Regions from separate parts of the Spartinivicinus poritis genome, predicted to be linked through region 1. Evidence: predicted binding sites of a transcription regulator. Region 1 holds the regulator's gene; the other holds the start of a gene.
What was found. Region 1 encodes FNR, which switches genes on or off when oxygen is low (the NO sensors DNR and NnrR bind a similar motif). Its sites were predicted from a motif close to TTGATNTANATCAA; they were not measured.
Positions count from the first base shown of each region.

Region 2: ubiT (ubiquinone anaerobic biosynthesis accessory factor UbiT) is a predicted target of FNR. The motif match lies at 1,398-1,411, and genes of this name have one in related genera.

Region 1 covers NZ_JAPMOU010000026.1:39,294-49,857, reverse strand. Annotated here, with positions in the region: gene ttcA (tRNA 2-thiocytidine(32) synthetase TtcA) at 1-102, opposite strand, end outside; gene ORQ98_RS18405 (TraR/DksA family transcriptional regulator) at 317-646, shown strand; gene ORQ98_RS18400 (hypothetical protein) at 778-1,275, opposite strand; gene ORQ98_RS18395 (adenine phosphoribosyltransferase) at 1,699-2,241, opposite strand; gene fnr (fumarate/nitrate reduction transcriptional regulator Fnr) at 2,480-3,232, opposite strand; gene hemN (oxygen-independent coproporphyrinogen III oxidase) at 3,341-4,729, opposite strand; gene ORQ98_RS18380 (sulfite exporter TauE/SafE family protein) at 4,807-5,511, opposite strand; gene ccoS (cbb3-type cytochrome oxidase assembly protein CcoS) at 5,511-5,732, opposite strand; gene ORQ98_RS18370 (heavy metal translocating P-type ATPase) at 5,735-8,200, opposite strand; gene ORQ98_RS18365 (FixH family protein) at 8,218-8,790, opposite strand; gene ccoG (cytochrome c oxidase accessory protein CcoG) at 8,796-10,223, opposite strand; gene ccoP (cytochrome-c oxidase, cbb3-type subunit III) at 10,415-10,564, opposite strand, start outside.
Region 2 covers NZ_JAPMOU010000015.1:15,712-26,275, reverse strand. Annotated here, with positions in the region: gene nrdD (anaerobic ribonucleoside-triphosphate reductase) at 1-98, shown strand, start outside; gene ORQ98_RS12955 (anaerobic ribonucleoside-triphosphate reductase activating protein) at 157-849, shown strand; gene ubiT (ubiquinone anaerobic biosynthesis accessory factor UbiT) at 830-1,345, opposite strand; gene ORQ98_RS12945 (STAS domain-containing protein) at 1,488-1,799, shown strand; gene ubiU (ubiquinone anaerobic biosynthesis protein UbiU) at 2,046-3,041, shown strand; gene ORQ98_RS12935 (U32 family peptidase) at 3,067-3,948, shown strand; gene ORQ98_RS12930 (substrate-binding periplasmic protein) at 3,998-4,729, shown strand; gene narL (two-component system response regulator NarL) at 4,730-5,380, opposite strand; gene ORQ98_RS12920 (type IV pili methyl-accepting chemotaxis transducer N-terminal domain-containing protein) at 5,384-7,228, opposite strand; gene ORQ98_RS12915 (MFS transporter) at 7,610-8,875, shown strand; gene ORQ98_RS12910 (MFS transporter) at 8,888-10,555, shown strand.

The DNA of each region.
Region 1 (10,564 bases):
AATCATATTGAAGTCGGCAATGGCTCGGCCCACTTCGCGACGTAAGCGTTTTTGTAGCTTGTTAAGGGTGAGTTTGTCAGATTTTGGCTTTTGCATAGACATCGTTACAGCTAAGTGAAGGCAACCAGGTAATGGGGGGCTGATTATACCTGAGCCTGTTGTTAATGAGAATAAAGTATGTGGGTAAGGGGAAGAGAAGCAAACTTTTTGTCTGTATTGTTTGCCCAATCAATAGGAACGTTAGAAAACGCTATAGTTAGATAAAGTAAGTCAATAACAGTTTTTAATAACGAATGTGAAAGTGGTGAGGCACTGCATGACATTATATGAAGACATAAAACGTCAACTACAGGCTAAACAAGTGGAGTTGGAACAGCGATTGTCGCGACTGAAGCGGGATGCAGTAAAACCCACCAGCCGAGACTGGTCAGAGCAGGCACAAGAACGTGAAAATGATGAGGTGGTCGATGCTCTAGGTAATGAGACTTTATCAGAGTTAATCAAGGTCCAGCGTGCATTAACACGTATTGATAATGAAGAGTATCTGTTTTGTAGTCATTGTGGGCAGGAGATTGCACCTGCTCGATTAAAGGTAATGCCTTATACGGATTTGTGTATTCAGTGTGCTGAGCAGTTATCAGGTTAAGTAAATAGGCAATACAGGAACATATGCGCTTGCTTAAAAAGTTAATAGTCAGCAAGTAAATATAAAATATTAACAGACTATATTTTCAACCTACTGCGGTAATTAATATAAGCAGTTGCTATGTTAGACCGTCAGGCTGCTTGCGGAGTACCCAGGATATACTGATGGTAATTATGGATAAAGTCGTCTAATGAGGCCTGGGGTTTACCATGGTAATAACGGCGCCAGCATTTCCCTAACAACCCTAAATTGGATGGATCACCTTTAGTCGGAAAATTTGGGACACGCTGGTAAACCATCCAGGCAATGGCTGTTGCATAACTCAGGTTAGTGGCTAATTCTTGGTGGGGATTTTCCAAAAATTCATGCTGGCTGGCCAATCCCCTTACCTGACTTGCCAGTTCTGGTAATTGAACCAAATATTTATCCCAAATATTTCTATGCATAATAGGGGTAATGCAATAAATGCCATAGGAATGATGTTTTTTAGGGCGTAGGTAGAAGCCTAGCCCACTTTCCTGAGCAGCTGTCCCCATTAGCAAATTTTCTGCTAAGCAATGCTTGATTTGCAATTGCTTTAAAGTGGGTTGAACGACATAATGTCTTAGTTCTTCTGCACAAATGCCCATTATTCAGCTCTCATTTTCCCTACGTTTATTGTTTTTAATGCATTTTTTTGACCAGTATGGGCCTTTACTGCTGTTGGCATTCCTTTTCTTCATTACAAAAAAATGACTGATATTCAATAAAATCCTGTTTTATGGTTAGTGTAGACTGAAATACACAACTTAACGGCTTGCTTTACTTGGAAAAAGTTAAAAAGTGTTTGATAAGGATAATGCTCTGAAGAATGGGGTTAGCGGTAGTGGAAATATTACTTTCGCTTTTTAACCTACCTGATGTTTGTTGAGCAAGATGAACAAGAAAATTATAAAGTGATCAAATAGCTGACAGAGTTGTCATTTAAATGACGGTGAAATTAGCGGTAACAGCTTTACTCTTCGATAACCAGCGCACCCTTTGATGGGCGCGCATTGGTGCAGCCAGGCCTGCTAGTCTTTAGCAAAGGCACAAAGTGTATAAACAGGAATATCCGAATCCTGGAGTTTTTGACTGCCACCTAAATCAGGCAAGTCAATAATGGCCGCTGTTTCATAAATACTACCCCCTAACTGTCGGGTTAAGGTTGCTGCGGCAAGAAGAGTGCCTCCCGTTGCAATCAAGTCATCCACTAGCAGAATACTTGCACCACTTTCAAAAGCATCATGTTGTACTTCTAGCACTGCTTTTCCATATTCGATGTCATATTCTTCTGCAATGGTTTGTGTAGGTAGCTTGCCTTGTTTTCGAAATAGCACTAGAGGCTTATTCAGCTCATAGGAAATGACCGAGCCTAGTAAAAAACCACGAGCTTCCATTGCGCCAATATGGGTAAAATCGGCATCAACATAACGTTGAATGAAGCTATCAACCACCATTCGTTGTGCTTTTGGTGATTTATATAAGGGAGTAATATCACGAAACATGACACCAGGGCTGGGCCAGTCAGGAACACTACGGATTAATGACTTTACATAATATTCGTCAAATATCATTATAATTTTTCCAGATAATGGTTTATCGATGCTTTTTCCCAGCTAAGGGACATGCACGAAATCACTTGCTGGATTTTTGCTCCAAGCTCGTTTGGCAAGGCGCAAAAAAGAAGGCATAGTGGGCTTATGTCGAGTTTTTGCCCTAACCACCAATAAACTTATAGCGCCAAGCGGGATGGATTGGAGCCAAAACTGTCAGCTATTTCGTGCACGTTCCTAAGTTTGCTGGGTAGGAAGGTTAGCCTGTTAATGAATCATTGGCTTGATTAACAGGTTTGCCCCCAGCTAAAGAGCAAATAGTCATGGAATCCTTGATCAGAATTTCCTTACCATTGGCATCAATTAAGCCATTTTTTTGGAAGCGCGTGAAGACACGACTAACTGTTTCTACCGCAAGCCCCAAGTAATTGCCCATCTCATTGCGAGACATGGGGAGTCTGAAAGCTTGAGAGGAAAAGCCCCGGCGACGGAAGCGGGCAGCTAAGTTTAAGAGAAAGGTTGCAATCCGCTCATCGGCATTTTTCTTACTGAGTAGCAGCATCATTTGCTGATCTTCGCGAATTTCTTTACTCATGATTTGCATTAATTTACGACGTAGCTCAGGCAGAGTACTGGCCAGCTCATCCAGTTTTTCGAAGGGGATTTCACAGACCATAGTGGTTTCAACTGCTTGAGCTGATACTGGATAATGTTCATCATCAATACCACTTAACCCAACTAATTCACTTGGTAACTGGAAGCCAGTAATTTGTTCAACGCCATCATCAGTGGTGGTGTAGGTTTTTAAGGCGCCAGAGCGAACAGCATAGATAGAGCTGAACGTGTCACCCTGGAAAAACAAATGCTCACCTTTGCGTAGCGGCTTGCCTCGTTTAATAATGCTGTCTAGCGTATCAATATCTTCTATTTTTAAGGCAATAGGCAGGCAAAGGGTGCTTAATATACAGTCTTTGCAAGCGACTTGGTTGATAGGTTTTACTTTGGCAGTCATTGTTACGCTGAGGCCTCGAACGCATAAAGTTGTTAATTTAGGCTAACGGGTACATTCTGATTATTGTAGGGGGTGAACCCGGTTAGCAACAAGCGAAAATTTCTAGTATTAAATGACTTTAGAAAATAAATTTTCCGTTGACTGTTTGCTTGCCAGATATCGATCAAACACCATACAGATATTTCTGGCTAATAGCCTTCCATTGTTGGTGATAGTTAACTTGCTATCGGCTAAGGTAATGAGCCCATCTTCAAGCATTGGCATAAGTTGCATAATTTCTTCCCGGAAATAAACATGCCAATTTATTCCAAGAGGTTGGCAATACTCAGCTAAATCTACCTGAAAATGGCAGATTAGCTGTTGAATAATACTTCGTCTAAGTAAATCATCCTGGTTTAATCGAAAGCCACGTTTAATTGGTAACTGATTATTTTCGATTGACTGAATATAGTCATCAAGTGCAGTGTGATTTTGGCAGTAAACATCACCAATCTGACTAATTGAAGACACCCCAAGCCCAATTAAGTCGCAATGGCCATGGGTGGTATAGCCTTGAAAGTTACGATGTAACTCGCCTTTTGCTTGAGCAATAGCCAGTTTATCATCAGGCAAAGCAAAGTGATCCATACCAATATAGTGGTAGCCAGCTGCCTGTAGCCGGTCAATACTGTGCTGTAAAATACTGAGTTTTTCTGTAGCAGAAGGTAAGTCGTTGGGCTTAATTCGTCGTTGTGGCTTAAACCGATGGGGTAAGTGGGCGTAATTAAATATCGAGAGCCGGTCGGGTGAGAGAGCAATGACTTTATCAAGGGTTTCTAAAAAGCTGGTTGTAGTTTGAAAAGGTAATCCATAAATTAAATCCACATTAATGGATTTAAATAATAATGCTCTGGCTGCTTCAAAAATAGCCTCTGTTTCAGCCTCTGATTGAACTCGATTAACCGCTTTTTGCACAACCGGATTAAAATCCTGAATGCCTAAACTAATACGATTAAATCCCAAGGAGCGTAATAACCCCATGGTTGGCCAGTCAGCTTCTCGTGGGTCTATTTCAATCGAGTAATCCCCATCAATATCATCCACCAGTTGAAAGTGTTGCTCCAGCAGCTTAAACAACTGGGCGGTTTGCTCATGGGTCAAAAAGGTAGGGGTACCACCTCCCCAGTGCAGTTGCTCAACCACAGGCTTGCAGTCTAATTGCTGAGAGATAAGCTGGATTTCTTTTTCCAATACCGTCAGATAGGGCAGAGCTTTTTGCCGGTTTTTGGTAATAATTTTATTACAGCCGCAGTAATAACAAACACTGGCACAAAATGGGATGTGTACATACAGCGACAGTGGTGTTTGCTGATGTTTGAGTTTTGTTAAAGCCTGTTGATAGTGGTCAGGCTCAAATGATTCTGAAAACTCAACGGCAGTAGGGTATGAGGTATAACGTGGGCCTTGCTGATTATATCGTTCGATAAGCGAGGACTGCCACTTCAAAGGTCCTAACATAAACTTGGCCTGTCACTGTTGATACAGATTAACAGTGTAAAGCGGTGGTCTGGAAAAGAATTGACATGAGTCAATGGTCAATGATGATGGGCATGACTGTTATGGCTTGGCATTAACAGTGCCTGGTGAGGGCCTGGAATCGTCCATATGCCAAAGCCAATCATAAAAATCGCTGCCACTGTGCGAGTGAGGTGGTGGGCAATAAATTGCTTCAATACATCAGCGAAAAAACCAGTCGCTAATACAGTGGGGAGTGTACCTAAGCCAAACCCCAGCATTAATAAACCGCCCTCAAGTGTATTGCCACTGGCTGCAGACCAGGTGAGGGCGCTGTAAATAAGCCCACAGGGCAGCCAGCCCCATAAAATACCTAAACAAAAGCCCTGTTTACTATTGGTTGCGGGTAAAAAAGGTTTAGTTAACGGCTGAATATAACGCCACAGGTGTTGTCCTGCTTGTTCTAGCCAAGTCAGTGCTTTCCACCAGTTAGCGATATAACAGGCCATTAAAATCAGTAAAATGCCTGCTAACCAGCGGAGCCCTTGATTAGCAGCAGGTCCCAGTTGCTGAATAGACCAGCCTAAACTGCCGACTAACATGCCTGCTAGAGTATAGCTGGTAATACGGCCGGTATTATAGCTAAGTAGTACGGGCAGTTTTTTCTGTTTTGGTAGGTGAAGGCTGATTGCTGCCATGATTCCACCGCACATCCCCAAACAGTGGGCACCACCCAGTAAGCCTAATAAAAAAGCGCTGATTAGTTGGCTTAGTTCAATACTCATTACGGTTTATCAGTATCAGAGGCGTGTTGCTTATCAGTCGAAGCAGGCTGGTTTTCCGCTTGCTTTTGAGTAGTGGGGTTGGACTCATCATCAAATAAAATACTGTGAGCAGGGCTTTCTAAATCATCAAATTGGCCGCTATCTACTGCCCAGAAAAAAATCCAAACCCCAATAGCAACAAAAATCAGGGCAATGGGAATAAGTAGATAAATTGACTCCATAATCAGACACCTGTGGTATTTTGATGGGGTTGCTGACTATTCCATGTGGACTTAGCTGTCGTATCAGGCTGAGCCTGATTAGCTTGTTGGGCACTCAGCCTAAGCGCATTCAGTACCACAACCAGTGAGCTGCTGGTCATCCCAATGGCAGCTGCCCAAGGGGGAATCATACCTAATGCTGCTAAAGGTAGTGCTACCACATTATAAGTTAGCGACCAGATTAAATTACCCCGAATAATTTGCCGGGTTTTTTGTGCTTTAGTTAAGGCGGTCAGTAATGTGGCAAGTTTTCCATTAAGCAAAATTCCATCAGCATGGGTTTTAGCTAAGTCGGTGGCAGAACCCATAGCAACCGAAACATCCGCAGCGGCTAATACGGGAGCGTCGTTTACTCCATCTCCTACCATTAGCACTTTATCCCCTTGGTCTTGTAAGGCATTGATATAAGCCAGCTTATCTTCGGGAGAAGCGCCTTGCTTAAGGTTGTGGATAGTTAAAGCGTGGGCAGTATTGCTGGCCTGTGTTGAGCGGTCGCCTGTTAACAAAGAGAGTGTGAATCCTTGTTGTTGTAAAGCCGCTATCGTATCAGCCGCCTCTTCCCGCAAACTATCATTGACTTCAAACCAGGCAATGGGCTGCTGGTCATCAGCCAGCAGTAACCAGTGACCATGGTGGGATGGTGGGGAAATTATTTCAGCGGGCCAGGCATGGCTAGCAATACCAATTCGATAGTTTGTACCATCAATTGTGCCACTGATGCCTTGGCCTGGAGTGTTTGTAATATCGACTGCTTGGAGGGCAGAAGAAGCTGGGAAAGCTTTTGCTATCGGGTGCTCCGAGTGTATTTCTAACGCAGCAGCTAAGGCCATAGCTTGGTCAGTCTTGATTGCTGCTATGGGTATCACCTGGGTGAGACTAAACTGTCCAGTGGTGAGCGTACCAGTTTTATCAAACACAATATGGTTGATGGTAGTTAAGCCTTCTAATAAATGCCCTTTAGTGATGATAAAGCCTTGTTGTTGTAAAGCGTAAGTGGCTGCAGTCAGCGCTGTGGGGGTTGCCAGTGAAAGTGCACAAGGGCAGGTTACCACCAATACTGATAACGTAACCCATAGGGCATCTTCTGGTGCGAGCTGCCACCAACAGAAAAATACCAGAGAAGCGATTACTAATACGCTAGCCACAAAATAATGGGCAACTTTATTCGCCAATAATGCAATGGGGGGTTTATCCTGTTGGGCTTGGTTGAGTAGCTGTTCGATACAAGCCAGTTGGGTATCAGGACCTGTATGAGTGATTTGAACCTGAATGGGTTGATCCACATTAATACTGCCAGCAATAACCTGATCACCCACTTGACGTGGCTCAGGTAAAAACTCGCCAGTGAGGGTTGCTTCATTAATGGTGGTTTGCCCAGCTAAAATAGTCCCATCAGCTGGTATTGTGGCACCAGGCTTGACCAGGATGGTGTCAGCTGGTTTGAGAAGGGTTAAGGGGATAACAGCCTCTTTACCCTCGGTGATGAGAGTGACCTGATCAGGCAATAATTGGTTTAATCGGTAGCCACTAAGGTGGGCGCGTTGTCGGGTATTAAATTCGACAAACCGGCCCAATAGCAGGAAGAAGGTAAACATACAGACAGAGTCAAAGTAGACTTCTCCACTATTGGTCAACATTGCCCAGCTACTGGCCGAATAAGCGCCACCAATAGCCAGGGCAATGGGGACATCCATACTCAGTTGGCGAGTGCGAATATCTCGCCAGGCGGTTTGGAAAAATGGCTTGGCTGCATAAAACACTACGGGTGTAGTAACGATGAAGCTAACCCAGCGCAAAAACCATTGATGTTGCTCTGCAATGCCTTGTAATGTACCCGCGTATAACGCCACCGCATACATCATTACCTGCATGGCGCCAATCCCAGCTACCGCTAACTGACGTACCATTTTTCGGCGGCGTTTGGCCATCAGGCTTTGTTGTTGATTAGGGTGGAAGGGGAGCGGTGGGTAGCCAATCTGCTGCAGAGCTGCCATTAATTGACTTAATGGCATGGCTTTAGCGTCCCAGCTAAGCTGGAGTTGATGTTGGGTAAAGTTGACAGTTGCTTGCTTAACCGCAGGGAATTGCTGTAAGTGCTGTTCAATAAGCCAAATACAAGCTGCACAGTGAATATTTTCTAACAGTAATAATGCTGTTCTATCCCCATTTGGCAGGGTTTTAACAAAGGTATCCTGCAAGGCGGGCTCATCATACACTTGAAACTGTTGAGCGTTAGCCTCGGCTTTAGTGGCTTTGTTGGTGCGATACTGGTAGTACTGGCTCAGGCCGCCTTGGTCAATCGCTTCCGCTACAGTTTGACAGGCAGGGCAGCACATTGGTTGTTGCTCACCAGCAATAGTGGCAAAAAATGTGGTTGAGCCTGCAGTAATGGGGGTGCCACAATGAAAACAATCAGTAAGTTGGGCCACAGCGAAATACCAACCCCTTAATTGGTTTCGGTTGTGGCAGTTGCAGTAGTACTGCCTAGACTGATAGTTTCCTGCTCATTGCTAAGATACCAGGCAGAAATCAGCCGCCAATCATTATCTGTGTACTTATCTCGCTCAGTAGGAATGGTTTCCAGTTGAATGTAGCGCTTCCCTTTTACCTGCTGTTTGAGTTGCCCGACATAATGGCCTTTAGCAATATGTCGCATCAGCAGGGATTGATCATCGTCTGGAATGGTAGGTGATACCAGGCTTAAACTCAGCTTGGCAGGGAATTGGGCTAATTCACCTGTGAGTTTGACATTGATGTCACCTGTTAGGTTATCAACCTTAATAGTGGCAGCTAGCTGTAAATCTTTGGCTTTATAATCTCGGGATAAGTCATTACGGATGGCTAGGCCATCTTTGTAATAATTATCCCGCACTAAGGTATCCGCACCCTTGATTGAAACTGTCAGCATCGCAATACCTAAGGCAATTGCAAGCAAAGGAATGGCCATGACAAACCAAAACCAAAACTCTTTATACCAAGGGTTTGCTGTTTGCTTTACGGTTTGCTCTGAGGTCTGCATAGTCATTACTTCAATCTAACTGGGTCAGTTGGGGCGATAAAGCGGCTTTCTTGAGAGGCGGCTAAATGTTCGCCATCTTGCGAAACTACTTTAAAGTGAAAAGTCATATTCCGGCTGGTAATTTTATCAGGGCTTAACTCCAATCGTACAGGAACCATTTTTACTTCACCTGTTGGTACAACAACTTCCGTTTCTTCCGTGAGCTTCATTCCTGGCACACCACTGACAGTGACTTTAAACGGGTGGTCATGCTGGTCCATATTACCAATCTTCAGCATATAAACATTTTCAATAGTGCCGCGGCTGGTTTCATTGTAAAGGGTGTTGCGGTCGCGGGAAATTTCCAGTGTGACAGGTACACGACTTAGTAAGGTATAGCTGAAAAAGCCGCTGACAATTAATAGCGCTGATAAATAACCTAATAAGCTGGGTCGGAGGATTTTGGTTGCTTTTCCTGCCAGGCTGTTTTCTGTGGTGTAACGAATTAGCCCTTTAGGATAATCCATTTTTTCCATAATATTGTCACAGGCATCAATACAGGCAGCACATCCTATGCACTCATACTGCAAACCATCACGAATATCGATGCCAGTTGGGCAAACCTGAACACACATTTGGCAGTCAATACAATCACCTAACCCTTTGGCTTTATAGTCGCTGCCTCGTTTTCTTGGGCCACGGCTTTCACCACGGTGAGGGTCATAAGAGACAATTAAGGTGTTTTCATCAAACATGACACTTTGAAAGCGAGCATAAGGGCACATGTAGATACACACCTGCTCACGTAGCCAGCCTGCATTGCCATAAGTAGCTAAGGTAAAAAAAGCTACCCAAAAATAGGCCCAAGGGTTTGCAGAACCAGTAGCTAGATCCATCACCAACTCATTAATAGGGGTAAAATAACCCACAAAAGTGATACCAGTAGCTAAGGAAACGGCTAACCAGATAGTGTGTTTGAGAAGCTTACGCCGAAATTTATTAAAACCCATTTCGGTTTTGTCTAGCTTCATCCGCTTGTTGCGGTCACCTTCAGTGATTTTTTCAGCCCACATAAATACCCAGGTAAATACACTCTGTGGACAGGTATATCCACACCAGATGCGACCTGCTAGCACTGTGATGAAAAATAAACCAAAGGCACAAATAATTAATAAGGACGACAGAAGTATCATATCTTGGGGCCAGAAGGTGACACCGAAGATATGAAATTTGCGAGCAGGTAGATCAAATAAAATGGCTTGTCGATCTCCCCAGGGTAGCCATACGCTACCAAAGTAGAGGATAAATAAAAAAGCGCCACCAATTATGCGGAAGTTGCGGTATATGCCCTTAAATGCACGGGTATAAATTTTGTCGCGTTTTTGGTAGAGGTCAATAACTTCGATTAATTCGGGGTTGTCCGGTTTGACTTCTTTTTCAGGAGAGGTGCTCATCAGGTGTTACCGGTAACTAATTAGAGGTTGTAGCAAAGCAAACCACACTGCATTCATAAACGTTTGCGACATCCTCATTAATTATAGAGAGACTGTAGTAATGGCAGAAAACAGCTAAACAATATCAGTTAGAATTAATTATTAGAATAGAGTAAATGACCAGCATTATGACTGGTCATTAAAAGGGCTTGTTATTTTTGTGATAGGCTATAAATATAGGCCGATACCACATGGACCTTGTCAGGACCAAGGATTTTTTCCCAAGCAGGCATTACACCGTTCCGGCCATTTCGTAAAGTATACTCTATTTGAATCTGACGTGAGCCATACAGCCAAATATC
Region 2 (10,564 bases), on a different contig from region 1:
GACCAACTTCTGCGTTTAATCCCGGCAAACTGGCTGAGCATAACGACCGACAGTTTTTCACTGAGTCTACATCGACAAAGCGATTAGCAGCTACTTAAAACCAAGCCGTACTGCCAGGGATGGTCTTGTTCTTGATTTATTTACTAGGCAGTTTATATGAGAGAAGTACGAATAGGTGGAATAACTCCCCTCACCACCATTGATTTTCCTGATCATTTAGCAACAGTACTATATTGTCAAGGCTGCAACTTACGCTGTCAGTATTGCCATAACCCTGAACTCATCAACATTACCTCTGGGCAATATGCTTGGCAGACTATTCAGCAATTTCTAAAACGTAGAATAGGTCTAGTTGAAGCAGTTGTCTTTAGTGGTGGAGAGCCCTTAATTCAGAATAATTTAGTAGAGGCTATTCAATGGTGTAAACAACAAGGCTTTAAAGTCGGTATTCATACTAGTGGCAGCATACCTAAACGATTTACCTCTATATTATCATTAGTCGACTGGGTAGGCTTTGATTTTAAATCACCACCTCATTTAGCTACTACTATTACAGGCAGTAAAGTCTATTATAAAAAATGCATGACAAGCCTAACCCAGTTATTAGAGTCCAATACCCCCTATGAAATCAGAACAACTATCAACTACCAACTCATTAATCCTGAAGACTTGCTCATAATGGCAAAGATTTTAGCCTCACATAAAGTCAAACAATGGGTACTACAACCATTTAAACCTGGCAATATTTTAAATACAGACCTAAACCAACAGTCCAATCACTATGATTTAGAGCTCTTATTACCCAAATTAAAATTATACATTACTGATACTAAAATTCGTTCTTACTGAACAGTGAAATATACTCAGCACCACAGCGAATGGATAAATTCATTATAGGCGGTAACACATCAAGCTCCATATTATCCAATAAGTTTTTAACCTGTAGTCCTAATTCTGTGTCCCCTCCTATCGTTAGCTGACGTTGAAAAAATAACGTATCAGGATCTTCCTTTCGTGCAGCTAACAATATAAAACTATTCAAACTCCCTTCTATCGTCACATCAGCCGAACCATTTTTTTTAATCAGTATTTCATTTTTCTCACCACACCCAAATAGCCAGCTAATATTCAAGTCGGTAATAGCTACTTTTAACCAGGAACCTTGTAAAAATTCACAGTCACCATCTGCTAATGTCTCACTAAAAGCCTGTTGTAATAAGTGGGTGAGCAGCTTCTGCTGTAAAGCAAAAGGCATATAAACAAAAGGCTTAGCTATTAACTTTGGTACAGCAGGCAACAACTTTTGTGTATCAGGCAAGCTAATAATCATAGCAGCTATACTCATTTTAAGGGTCAATTGAAACTAGGCAGTATCTATTGTATAGCCAGTGACCATTTTGATTTAAGTCAAGGCCTACTTTATTAATCTTACTGCTTAAACTATAATCAAAGGTGACTTACTAAAAGCAATAGAATAAAGACAAGTTATGGACAACTTTGGAACAAATATTAAAACGGAAACAGCTGACAACCAACTTACTATTTTTATCGGAAAAAACTTCACCCGAGAAGTTGTGCATGCATTTAAAGAAGCCTACTTAAATGCTAAAGATAAAGTTCATACTTATATTATTGACTTCCAGCAAACTGACTACATGGATAGTTCTGCAATCGGTGTGATGATGTGTATGAAACAAGACCTAAGTACAAAAAAAATACAGGTAGTACATTGTAATAACTTTATATACAAAACATTACAACTAGTACAATTCGACAAGGTGTTCACTATTAAGCAATAACTTGTGAAATGTGACTATAAATTTCATCCTTTAATACTTACACACTAAAAACAACTCCGCTTGATACAAATCAAGCTTGTTAATCACTGACTTTGTTACCCTCACAATATTTCAACTTATTAACTATCTATCATTACCCACTTACTCATAGCGATAACGATTAAAAGCTAACTAGGTCATTTAAGATCTGGCTATATACTTTGATTCGCAAGTTGTATACAGGGTATAGCGATGAGGACTTAATATATGGAGTTGGTCTGCCCCGCTGGAAGTTTACCAGCCCTGAAAGCTGCGGTAGATAATAGTGCAGATGCTGTTTATATAGGCTTTAAAGACGATACCAATGCTCGCCATTTTGCTGGTCTCAACTTTAATGATAAAAAGGCTACTAAAGCATTAGAATACGCAACTGATAGAGGTGTAAAGGTATTTGTAGCCATCAACACCTACCCCCAACCAGAAGGCTGGATACGTTGGCAAAAGGCTGTTGATCTTGCTGCAGATTTAGGTGTCAATGCTTTGATTTGTGCTGATATTAGTGTTCTCGATTATGCACGTAATACTTACCCTACACTCAACTTACATTTGTCAGTACAAGGCTCTGCAACTAACTATGAATCATTAAGATTCTATCAACAGCATTTTGATATTAAACGGGCTGTGTTACCACGTGTATTATCTTTAAAACAAGTTCAGCAAGTAGCCATCAAGTCACCTGTAGACTTAGAAGTATTTGCCTTTGGCTCACTCTGTATTATGGCTGAAGGTCGTTGCCACCTATCTTCATACTTGACAGACCAATCACCCAACACCTGTGGTGCTTGCTCCCCTGCCAGCTTTGTTCGCTGGCAAGAAACCAGCGAAGGACTGGAATCACGATTAAATGACATATTAATTGACAAGTTTCAACCAAATGAAAAAGCAGGTTACCCCACTCTTTGTAAAGGCCGCTTTGAGGTAGCAGGTACTGTCTATAATACTATTGAAGAGCCCACTAGTCTAAATACCATAGCACTTATTCCCCAGTTATCAGCAATAGGCATTAAAGCAGTTAAAATTGAAGGCCGCCAACGCAGCCCTGCTTATGTAGCGCAAGTCGTCAGTGCTTGGCGACAAGCATTAAACAGTTATAAGACAGACCCTAACAACTTTACAGTGAAACCTCACTGGCAAAATGAACTCGCTAAGATTTCCGAAGGCACACAAACGACGTTAGGTGCATACTCAAGACCCTGGCAGTGATACTCATCGTGAGTGGTATAAAGTAATGAAGTTATCTCTTGGCCCTATTTTATATTTTTGGCCCAAACAACAGGTTTACGATTTTTACCAAAATATTATAGATACACCCATTGATATTGTGTACCTAGGAGAAACGGTATGCAGTAAGCGTCGAGAGTTAAATACAGATGACTGGCTTGAGCTAGCCCAGCAGTTAGCCAATGCCGGTAAAGAAGTAGTCCTTTCAACACTCGCACTTATTTCAGCAGAGTCTGAGTTAAACAGCTTGCGGCGTATTTGTTGTAACAACTCGATTATCATCGAAGCCAATGATATGGCAGCAGTGCAGTTGTTATCTGCCCAAGGGGTTCCATTTGTGACAGGCCCAGCCATTAATATCTATAATGGCAGAAGCCTCTCCCTTTTACATCAACAAGGGCTTAAACGTTGGGTAATGCCTGTAGAACTATCTGCTCATACTCTTCAATCCATATTAACAGAATGTGTCGAACAAGGTATTAAAGATAAGGTTGAAACGGAAGTATTTAGTTACGGTTATTTACCCTTGGCTTACTCTGCACGGTGCTTTACTGCACGCTTTCGCCACTTACCAAAAGATAACTGCCAATTTGTGTGTATTAACTACCCTGACGGCATCCTCGTTAACAGCCAAGAGAAACAACCATTATTTACCTTGAATGGCATCCAAACCCAGTCTGGTAGCGTATATAACCTAATTAATCAAATACCATCAATGCAAAAAATGGGAATTGATATTGTTCGTTTAAGCCCTCAGTCTCACGATATGAAACAAATCATTAACCAATATCATGCAGCCATTCAAGGAGAAACAGTGTCATTGATTGCTAATGACAATCAATGCAATGGATACTGGTTTGCAGAGCCAGGCATAAACTCTTGTTTATAGGAGTAATACAACCAATACTTAAGAGAGTAAAAAATACATGAGGAAGGTAATGAAATACCTGACTTGCTTTACTCTCTTAGCTTTATTCAATCCCCTCATTTTCGCAGGTAATATCAATATTGTTGTAGAAAACTATCCACCCTATGCTTATAAAGACAATGGCAAGATAACTGGGTTGTCCACCGACATAACCCATTATCTACTAAAAGATTCTGGCATCAAAGCTGAATCCTGGGCATTTGCCCCCTGGAAACGAGCATTTTTATTAGCATCACAAAAACCTGGTACATTATTATATACAGTCGTTCGTAAGCCCAATCGAGAAAAACTGTTTCATTGGATTGGCCCTATCAGCGATCGTAATATTTACATTTATAAACTTAAAAGAAGGAAAGATATTCAAGCTTCATCACTTGAAGAGATAAAAACTAAAGGTTACTCCATTGGCACTGTTATAGGCACAGCAGCCACCGAACAGCTAAAAAGCGCAAACCTAAAAATCACAGAAACCGTAAACTATGAGCAAAATGTACGCATGCTATTGCTTGACCGAATCGATCTAATTGTATTTCTAGAATACTCTCTGGCCTATTTAGCCAAAAAAGCTGATAGCCAATATGGCAACTTCGAAAAGCTATTTCTATTAGATAGCTCTAAAAAATACTATATCGTCATTCAAAAAGATACTGCCCCTGATATTGTCAAAAAGCTCCAGCAATCTTTTATAAGGCTTAAACACAGCGGCAAACTAGCTGAGATTCAAAAGCGATATTTAAAATAGTCAATTGATTCGATTTTCGACTACCCATACAGCGGCTTCAACCCGTGACTTCATATTCAGCTTATTTAATACCCGTTTAACATGCACTTTTACTGTCCCTTCTGATATTTTTAGCTTCCGCGCGATTAGCTTATTGCTTTGCCCTTCCGCAATTAGCTTAAGTACTTGCTTTTCCCTACTGGTTAGTTCATCAATATTCGCTTTACGAGCAGTTGTTTTATGTCTTATCGCTGAGGCAAGAATAACAGCAAGCTCTGGGCTAATTGCCATTTGTCCTGTCAGTGCCTGACGCAATTGCTCAACAACTTTCTCTGGCTCCATATCTTTCAACAAGTAGCCATCTGCTCCCCATTTAAAAGCCTCCATTACATCCTCCTGATCATCTGAAACAGTAAACATCAGGATGCGAGCGTCTACTTCCGCTTCTCGTAACGCTTTTAAAGTTTCAATACCACTCATACCCGGCATGTTCAGATCTAATAAAATTAAATCCGGCTCATATTGGAGCGCCAAAGCAACCGCTTGAGTACCATCTCCACACTCTGCCACAGGGTTAAAATCGTCTTCTAATTCCAGCAGCTGAATCAACCCTTTACGCAACATTGGGTGATCGTCAATGATAATAATATCGTTTACTACTGAAGTACTCATCTTTTACACTAACCCACGTATTTGTGTTTGATTATTAGCCAGCTGTTGTGGTGTAAACTCTACTTTAACTTCAGTCCCACCACTTTCGCAACGCCTTATAGTTAATGTTCCTTTCAAGCTGTTAACCCGCTCCTGAATGATAATTAATCCATAGTGGTTAGGTTTATCAACAGTCAAGTCTATTCCTACGCCATTATCTAAAGTGGATAACTCTACCTGCCCATTTTCAGTTTCATGTATAGAAAGTGTTATCTCTTTAGCATTAGAGTGCCGGATAGCATTTGATAACGCCTCTCTTGCAATTTGTAGACAATGAATCTCTTCATGTGCAGTTAAACGAAACTGTTGTAACTTATAGTCTAAACGTAATTGTATATGAGTTTGTTGTTGAAATTCTTTTACTGTTCCTTTTAATGCTTGTTCAAGCCCGGGGGCATCTATTTTCAGGCGAAATGTGCTGAGTAATTCTCGCAAATGCCGATATGCAGCATTTAGCCCCTGTTGTACTTCATTTATTGTCTTTTCTAATACATCAGTACTGGCTGAAGACTGTAATAGCTTTCTTAACCGAGCAACTTGTAGTTTTTGATAGGATAGCGATTGTGCTAATGAATCATGTAGTTCTCGGGCAATCACTGCACGTTCACTCATCATCGCCAGACGTGCTTTTTGTTCAATAAACTGATTATGATTACAGGCTGTCGCAACCATATCAGCAAATGCCTGCAATAGTTGTAGTTGCCAGTCAGTAATTGGAGAGCTCGCTTCATTTTCGATTAAAAGCTCTCCATATTTACCTACCTGATTTTTTATATCCAAGGACATTAACTGGGATTGCTTTAAATCACCCTGAATTTCTCGTCTTTCTTTACAACCTTCACAATCCGGAAACTGACAAAATGGTGGTCGCTTAGCTTGATCCGAAGATAAAATTTGATTGAAAGGCTCATTATTATCCAGCTTTAAACAAACAGATATTCGTTTTAAGTCCGTTAATTGCTGTAGACGTTTTAAGCATCTGATAATACTGGTTTGGATTTCTTGCGGGAAATCATTTAACCAGCGGCTGGTTTCATAAAGTGTTTCCAACACTCTATTTGTTCTTTGTAATGTAGCCGTTTTCTGTTCTACTCGCTTTTCTAGCTCACTATTAAGCTGAGTAAGATGATCTAACATCTGGTTAAATGTATTACTAAGTAAGCCTAATTCATCAGCACTTTGATAAGAAGAGCGTTGGTTAAATCCACCATCCCGTATAACACTTGCTGTTTGCACCAACTCTTTCAAGGGCACCATCAACCGTGCATGTAAATTATACATCGCAATAAAAATAACTAATAATGTCAAAAATAAAGTAACGACTTGAATTGCACGCAAAGTATAAATTTTAGTCTCTGAAGCCACTTCAATATGTTTCACCAGTTCATCAATCTCATTAACGAACTTATCAACTTGTTGTAAATGTACAAACTCAATGTCTTTAGTAAAATTTTCCAATAACTGTGGTTTTAAACTCTGCCAACGATTAACTACCTCTCGATAACTAACATTGACTTGGTGGTCCAACTGACTGGATACCACATGCTGCAATATAGGGTTTGATAGGCGCTGCTCAAAATCATTAATAGCCTGCTTGACGGTTGATGGCTGCTCTTTTCTTTGTAACAGAGCCACTATTCGATAACTTTGCATTCGCAGTGAGCCCGCTAAATTAATAGCATAACTGTCGCCTTCTGCTGAATCAGCAATAATGACCGAACTAATCATACTCACCAAACCAAGCGTAACAACAGCAGCAAAAGCCACTCCAACTCGCGTCAATAAGCTATAATGTTTTTTTTCAACCATAATTATATTCTAATATAGCTTTATTCTTATTCAGAATTAAGCTCAAGTATTCTCTTTTCAGATAGCCCAAGTTATCAGCTTTTAAAACATAGTGAGAATGATTTATATTTACTAATATTAGAGGTGCTCTTGCTTAAATCAGCCCTCTTTTGGCAATAGTACCTCTTAAGAACATACATTGCTGTTTTTCTTCATTATATTTTCAGAAAAACAAAAAAACATCTTATTTATCAACAGGTTACATCTGCTCATCAACATACCTCTAAAGAGGTACACTACCTTGTTAGACAACATTCTACCAGAACAACTATTGACCCTAGTCAACTCAGCATTCATTAACCTCACCTAACTTCAGGGTATGTTGTCATAAAGGAGGTTAAAATGCTTAGCCATACCCAAAAGCAATGGTCAGTCCTTTCCATGAACACCGTGGCCTTTGCAGCTAACTTTGCTGTATGGACCATGTTCTCTATTATCGGTATTAAAATCAAACAGGAGCTGAATTTAACAGATACTGAGTTTGGTATTTTAGTTGCGACTCCTATTCTAACTGGCTCAATTACCCGTCTTCCCCTAGGAATAATGACTGACCGCTTTGGTGGCCGGATTGTCTTTTTTATTCATATGTTATTGGTTGCCATACCAACTTATGGTTTAGCTTTTGCCTCTGAATATTGGCAGTACCTTGTCATTGGTTTATTTGTTGGCTTAGCCGGTGGCTCTTTTGCTATTGGTATCGCTTATACCTCAGCTTGGTTTGAAAAAGAACGTCAAGGCACTGCAATGGGAATATTTGGGGCAGGTAATGCCGGTGCGGCTATTACTAACTTGGTTGCTCCGATGATTGTGGTTGCTTTAGGCTGGCGGGCTGTACCTCAGATTTATTCTATTGCAATGGTCATCATGGCTGTCATTTTTTGGTTTTTCACTTTTAATGACCCAGCTCATGAAGAACGGAAAAAAACAGGTAAACATATTTCTTTAGCTACTCAACTAGCTCCATTAAAAGAAATTAGGGTTTGGCGGTTTGGTCTTTACTACTATTTTGTTTTTGGTGGGTTTGTAGCCTTAGCACTATGGCTACCCAAATATTATGTCGGCGAATATGAGTTAGATTTAAAAACAGCTTCCTTTATCACCATGTTATTTACCTTACCTTCTGGCGTTATCCGAGCGCTAGGTGGCTGGTTATCCGATAAGTTTGGTGCCCGCTCAGTTAACTGGGCAGTTTTCTGGGTATCATTAATTTGCTTATTCTTTGTTTCTTATCCACAAACCACCATGATTATTCACGGTATTGAGGGGGATGTGCACTTTAAAGTGGGCCTTAATATCTGGGTATTTACTGTTTTAGTATTCCTTATTGGTATCGCCCAAGGTATTGGTAAAGCATCTGTCTACCGTATTATTCATGATTATTACCCAGCGAATATGGGATCAGTTGGCGGCATGGTAGGTGTGATTGGCGGCCTGGGTGGTTTCACCTTGCCTATTATTTTCGGCATAGCAAACGATTGGATCGGGGTACGCAGCTCCTGCTTTATGGTGTTGTTTGCCATTGTCGCCATTTGCATGATCTTAATGAATATTGCCATTCGCAAACTACGCAAAGCAGAAGGTCTAGAACTAGACGAAAGTGTTTATTAATAGGAGCACGACATGTCAGAGACTATTCATACATCCAATCCTCCCCCAGCTGCCGCGTCTAAAAGCGCAGATATTACTAACTGGGATGTTGAAAACACAGAATTTTGGGAGTCTACCGGCAAAAAAATTGCCAATAGAAACTTATGGATTTCCATTCCCAGTTTATTATGTGGTTTTGCCGTATGGTTGTACTGGGGCATTATTACCGTACAAATGCTAAATTTAGGGTTTCCCTTTGCAAAATCTGAATTATTTACTTTAATGGCCATTGCTGGTTTAACCGGCGCCACATTACGTATCCCCTCCAGCTTTTTTATCCGTTTATCTGGTGGGCGCAATACAATCTTTTTCACTACAGCCTTATTAATGTTACCCGCTTTAGGCACAGGGATAGCATTGCAGTCTAAAGACACTCCACTTTGGGTATTTCAACTGCTAGCTTTATTATCAGGATTTGGTGGTGGTAACTTCGCCTCTTCCATGTCTAATATCAGCTACTTTTTCCCTAAAAAAGTACAAGGGTTAGCCTTAGGCCTAAATGCCGGTTTAGGTAATTTTGGTGTGACCACCATGCAAATCCTGGTGCCACTGATGATGACTTTTGGCGTCTTTGGTGCTTTAGGTGGTGAGTCAATGACCCTACAAAACACCTCAGGTACCCTCATTGGAAAAATACCAGCAGGCTCCGAAACCTGGATTCAAAACGCTGGGTTTGTTTGGCTATTATTCCTAATTCCACTTGCCTTTGCAGGTTGGTTTGGCATGAACAATATTCGTACCTCTGAAGTATCACCGGATATTGGCTCACCAGTTAAGGCCTTTTCTATTATCACTTGCATGTTATTGGTGGGCTTCATTACTGCTACTATTGGCTTATGGTTAATGTTACCAGAAAGTGCTAATGGCTCTGGTTTTAATGTACCAAAAGAAATTGTGTTGGTTATTGTTATTGCATCAACTGTCTTTCTATTAAAATTATTTCCAGGAGACATTAAACAAAATCTAACCCGCCAGTATCAAATTTTTGGCCATCAGCATACTTGGGTAATGAGTGTTATCTACACCATGACCTTTGGCTCTTTTATTGGTTTTTCTGCCGCCTTTCCATTAGCCATTAAAGTGATTTTTGGTTATTCCCATGTGGCAGGTGCAGATGGTGTGTTAACTCACGACACAGTCAACCCTAATGGCCCTTCAGCATTAATGTATGCCTGGATGGGACCTTTTATCGGTGCCTTAATTCGCCCAGTGGGTGGCTGGATTGCAGATAAAGTAGGTGGTGCTTTAGTGACACAAATTGTGTCTGTTGTGATGGTACTTAGTGCAATAGGAGTGGCTTATTATATGAAAGCCGCTTACGCATCTGCCACACCAGAAGAATACTTTGTTCCATTCTTTCTACTATTCTTAGTGTTATTTGCCGCAACCGGTATCGGTAATGGCTCCACCTTCCGAACTATTGCGATGGTATTTAATAAAGAACAAGCCGGCCCTGTTTTAGGTTGGACTTCTGCAGTGGCCGCTTATGGTGCATTTTATATTCCAAAAGTATTTGGTGAGCAAATTAAAGCAACTACACCAGAATATGCGTTATACGGTTTCGCGGCTTTTTATGGCTTATGTATTTTGGTTAACTGGTGGTTTTACCTAAGACCAGGTGCTGAACATAAGAATCCATAAAACAGTACA